DNA from 2 places in the Schinkia azotoformans genome. Region 1 is predicted to be linked to the other one. Evidence: riboswitches for the same ligand, from Rfam matches in the RefSeq annotation. Region 1 holds a riboswitch; the other holds the start of a gene.
The links. A riboswitch is a leader RNA that binds a small molecule or an ion and turns the genes downstream of it on or off. The one in region 1 is predicted to bind glycine.

Region 1 (2,472 bases):
AGTTATTCGTTTGGTCCTATGACTCTTTTTCGTATATCAGAAGTTTCGCCCGTTGCTATCCGCTTATTTAACGTGTTTTTCCAATTTTGGGCAAGCAACTCACATTGAGCAAATTCACGTACCTCTTCCGGATTTGGCGAAGTACCATGCATAATCTCATTGCACTTGGAAATTGTCCATTTAGGGTATGGTCTTTCAATTAGGGTAAGCTTTTGGCCCACCTCGATATTCCCCTCTTTTAAAACCCTAAAGTACCACCCGGTTCTTCCTGAATTTTGGATTAATAAAGCCAAATTTTTTATTTTAAAACGACGGGCCGGCTTCCAGCATGGCTGCCTAGGCTGAGATACTTGAACAATCGCATCCCCAATTTGATACGTGTCTCCAATAGCAACTATATCTTCTTTTACATTTTCCAATAAAAAATTTTCACCCATAGCACCAGGGCCGATTTCTGTTGCATTTAATTCCTTTTGCCAGTTTTCATAGTGTTCAAAAGGATAGACAAAAACCGCCTTTTCAGGTCCTCCATGGTTTTCCCTATCGGCTTGTCCATCACCTAATAAACCCGTTTTAGTCAGCAAAACAGGACCTTGGATTGGTTGTTTAAAAATTCCGCTCTCCCATTCCCGTTCCATCGGATTTTTTGCGTCTTTTACACCGACTTTTTGTGGCAAACCGACAAATACTTTTTTTAGGATCATATCCATATTCACTCCCCCCTATGAATTTTACTTTATCACAAGTACGGCGTGATTCTACGAATATGTTATTTAGTTTCCTTGTAAACTTTTAGAAGTTCTAGTTGGCAAGCACCAGCCGAACTGATAGGACATCACACGCAATATAAGAATCAAAACAAAAAGTGTGTAGAATTGGTATGATTCCGTAGCCCACCCCATCCCGATAATGAACCCAGCAAGCATAGCCCACAGGAGATAAACCTCCTTTTGGAATACAAGTGGCTTTTGTTGAGCCAATACATCGCGAATGATTCCGCCACCTGCACCTGTAATCGCAGCAGAAAACATAATAGCTATGATAGGGAGGTCAACTGAGTGTGCATACATCGCACCCTGCACTGCAAAGGAAGATAGCCCTATTGCATCAAAGAGGTTCAATTCTTTTAATCTATGAACAACTTTTTCTGGAAACAGAAAAACGATCGCAATAGTGATTATTGCAATAATGAACAGTTCTGTTTGTTGCCACAATACGGTGATGGGGATACCAATCAAGAGGTTCCTTACAGCTCCGCCGGCAAATGCAGTGATCAATCCTAGCGCATAAGTACCAATAATATCATACTTCACCTCTATTGCAATAATGGCCCCGCTTATTGCAAAGGCAATCGTGCCAATGACATTCAATACATCCCAAACCACAAAAAAACCCCCTTATAAATAAGTAAACATGACAAAATACAGAGAAACTCTTTTCTCTGTCCTTGTACCTGAGAGTTTAACCTATTATTTGAAGGTATTCCCCGTGGGTGGCCTAAAGCACTCTCCAGAGATGCGTCCTACAGTGGTCTTTTTACCTGAGAGATTCATCTTTCATTTAAGATTTGCCCCTTCGGTGACGTATAATTACGTTCTCTCCCACTACAGTCTTCCGCAATATTTATTAGATTAAATATACAGTAGACGATGACCAGTTGGATTGTCAAACGAAATTATTTACTTTTATTTTAAAAATTTTAAAAAAAAGACAAGTTTAGCTACCCTCTCGGCATAATTATGAAATAGGACAAATTCCGAAAGGGGCTATAACATATGAACTTTTTTGTTGTGACGAAAAAAACACTACTACTTTTTTTAACTACAGCTATCATTTTGGTTGCTGGATTTTTCGGGTACTTTTTGCTAAAGCAGGGGGATTTACCGGTATGGCTGCAACAGTCAAATGACAGTATTCGTGAAATCGATATGATTACGATCGAATTCCATACGAAAACAAAAGATGGGAAAGATTTAGTTGTTCAACGCTGGGATCCAGGAACTATTTTTCTAGAAAAGGGAGAAAAAGTAAATCTTTATATTAATGCTACTAACGGTGAGGATCATCCTTTTCATATAGAAGGAACGGATATCAAAGGAATTGTAAAAAAAGGCGGAACTACGATGGTCCCGCTTCAGTTTGAGGAAGAGGGCACCTATCGTTTGATTTGTGATACACATGCCCATAGAGATCATAGTATCCCAATGATCGGTTATATTGTGGTTGATTAAACGAAAAAAGGGGGAAGCTCCACGACATAGAGCTTCCCCCCTTTTGCGGGATTGGGCTGGGCGAGCCGCAGTTCCCGGCCCTGTGTCCCAGCCTACCGGCGTCCATCTGCATGTCCAATATCATAAATGATTTCGCCAATTCCCTTTGAGACAAAGCTTGTCTTTACATTATTCATATTCGTAAATAGGGTATGGACTCTTTCTTTAATGTCCGGATCTGATGTAACGTAGACATTATAAC
Region 2 (2,472 bases), on a different contig from region 1:
GGGTTCCACGGATAATGAAATTATCAGCAGCTTCACCCCAATAGCGCTTATGCCATTCAATATTTGCTTCAAAACCACCACACGCAAAAATAATCGCCTTTGCTTTGATTATCACTACTTTATTATCTATAAGTACCTTCGCAGCCTTGAACTCATTATTTTCTATAACCACATCTTCAAGCTTGGCATCGTACAATACTTCTACACCTTTTTTCTTGGCTGTCTGATAATAAGAATTCATTACGGCTTTCCCACCGCCAAGCTGAAATATATTCGTTCTACCTAAATGAAGTGTTCCGGAAAGTGTTGGCTGCCAACGAATACCCTGACTCTCTAACCAATCAGGAAGCTCTGCCGATTTTCTTACTATTAATCTAGCAAGACTTTCATTTATTTCTCCTCCGGCCACACGTTTTAAATCGTCCATAAATTCCTCTTCCGTATATTGGCCCTGCATATACTCGCTTTCCTCCAAGTGCATACATCTATAGTCGCGAGTAAGTCTGCTATTTCCTCCACGGTAAAAGTGAGGAGCACGTTCAATCACTAGCACTTTTGCACCGCGATCACGGGCTGACAGGGCAGCTGCCATAGCGGCGTTTCCGCCACCGACTACTAAAACTTCTGTTTCCATATATATAAGGGCTCCTTTCAATAATTCTCTTGAAATAAGAATAATATATTTTAATCAATAAAAGAAATATCAATAATTTATATATGTCAATAAAATAATTCTATGTTTCTCTTAGTTTTACAGTATTATTGAAAAGGCACCTAATTCAAACCAAAAAAATTTACTCAAGGCAAAAAGATACATCTATTTATTCGTGCATTGACGAAATAAGCTATAAGTGCTAAAATTTCTGTTATATTTTTAAAATATAATATATCAATATAAACTAAATACTAGTTTGCGATGAAAGCTATGGATAACACTATAGTTGGAGCGGCTTCTGGAGAGACTGTACCTAGTACAGCGCCGAAGGATTCACAATCTCAGGCAAAAGAACAGAAGAGTAACGACAATAAAATTGTTATTCTGCTATTCTATGAGATTGGAAGTATCCAATCTCATTTTTTGTTGCCTAATGTCCTTGTGAATAATATCAAAATAGTATCTACAGGGGGCGTAAAAATTGGCTACAAAGGAATTAAAACGTGATTTAAAAAACCGTCATGTCCAGCTTATTGCAATTGGGGGCACGATCGGTACAGGTTTATTTTTAGGATCAGGAAAGTCAATCCAACTGGCTGGTCCATCGATTATTTTCACCTATTTACTTGTCGGTATTGCATTGTTTTTTGTTATGAGGGCTCTGGGAGAGTTGCTTTTATCTAATTCCGGTTATAAGTCTTTCACTGACTTTGCTACCGACTATATCAGTCCTTGGGCGGGCTTTGTAACTGGTTGGACCTACTGGTTTTGCTGGATTATGACCGCAATGGCGGATATTATTGCAGTCGGTGTCTATACGCAATACTGGTTTGACATCCCACAATGGGTACCTGCTCTTATCTGTCTTGTTATTTTATTAGGTTTCAATTTATTAACCGTTAAGCTGTTCGGAGAATTAGAGTTTTGGTTTGCGATCATTAAAGTAATCACCATCATTGCTTTGATTATTGTTGGAATTGTCCTATTAGTTATAGGATTTCAAACGAATACTGGAACTGTTTCGGTCACAAATCTTTGGAGCCACGGGGGGATGTTCCCACACGGAGTAACGGGTTTCTTATTTTCATTACAAATGGTAGTCTTTGCTTTTGTCGGCGTGGAGTTGGTAGGCGTTTCAGCTGCAGAAACAGCTAATCCGCAAAAAAGTATACCATCCGCAATTAATAAAATCCCTGTTCGGATTCTACTTTTCTATGTTGGAGCACTTTTTGTTATTCTCTGTATTAATCCTTGGGATAAGTTGAGTGCATCAAGCAGCCCTTTCGTAGAAGTATTTTCATTGATTGGTATCCCGGTTGCTGCAGGTATTATCAATTTTGTCGTGTTGACATCTGCTGCATCTGCGTGCAATAGTGGTTTATTTTCAACGAGCAGAATTTTATATAATTTGAGTTCCAATAAATTGGCACATCACAAATTTACGATTTTGAATAAGAATCATGTTCCAAGCAATGCCTTAGTTACGTCAGCGATTGTTCTTTCCGTCGGTGCCCTATTGAGCAAGGTTGTACCGGAGCAAGCTTTTACGATCGTTACAACGATCAGCGCCATCTGTTTCATTTGGGTTTGGAGCATTATTCTAATTTCACATATACGCTATACGAAGCGTCGTCCAGATTTAAGAGCGAAATCAACCTTTAAAGCTCCATTAACACCGTTTATTAATTATGTTGTTTTAGCTTTATTTGCATTTATTTTAGTAGTTATGCTCTTTGCAAAGGATACACGAATTCCATTATTATTAACACCACTTTGGTTTATTATTTTGACATTCATCTACAATTCGTGCCATAGTT

Region 2: linked by a shared signal. The riboswitch ahead of P9E47_RS06175 (amino acid permease) and the one ahead of P9E47_RS19455 (trimeric intracellular cation channel family protein) in region 1 are both predicted to bind glycine.

The regions. Positions count from the first base shown of each region.
Region 1 is NZ_JARSMD010000033.1:92,619-95,090, forward strand. It holds gene P9E47_RS19450 (MOSC domain-containing protein) at 3-710, opposite strand; gene P9E47_RS19455 (trimeric intracellular cation channel family protein) at 774-1,385, opposite strand; glycine riboswitch at 1,439-1,516, opposite strand; glycine riboswitch at 1,519-1,614, opposite strand; gene P9E47_RS19460 (cupredoxin domain-containing protein) at 1,776-2,231, shown strand; gene P9E47_RS19465 (YhcN/YlaJ family sporulation lipoprotein) at 2,324-2,472, opposite strand, start outside.
Region 2 is NZ_JARSMD010000010.1:210,335-212,806, forward strand. It holds gene tcuA (FAD-dependent tricarballylate dehydrogenase TcuA) at 1-634, opposite strand, end outside; glycine riboswitch at 944-1,022, shown strand; gene P9E47_RS06175 (amino acid permease) at 1,137-2,472, shown strand, end outside.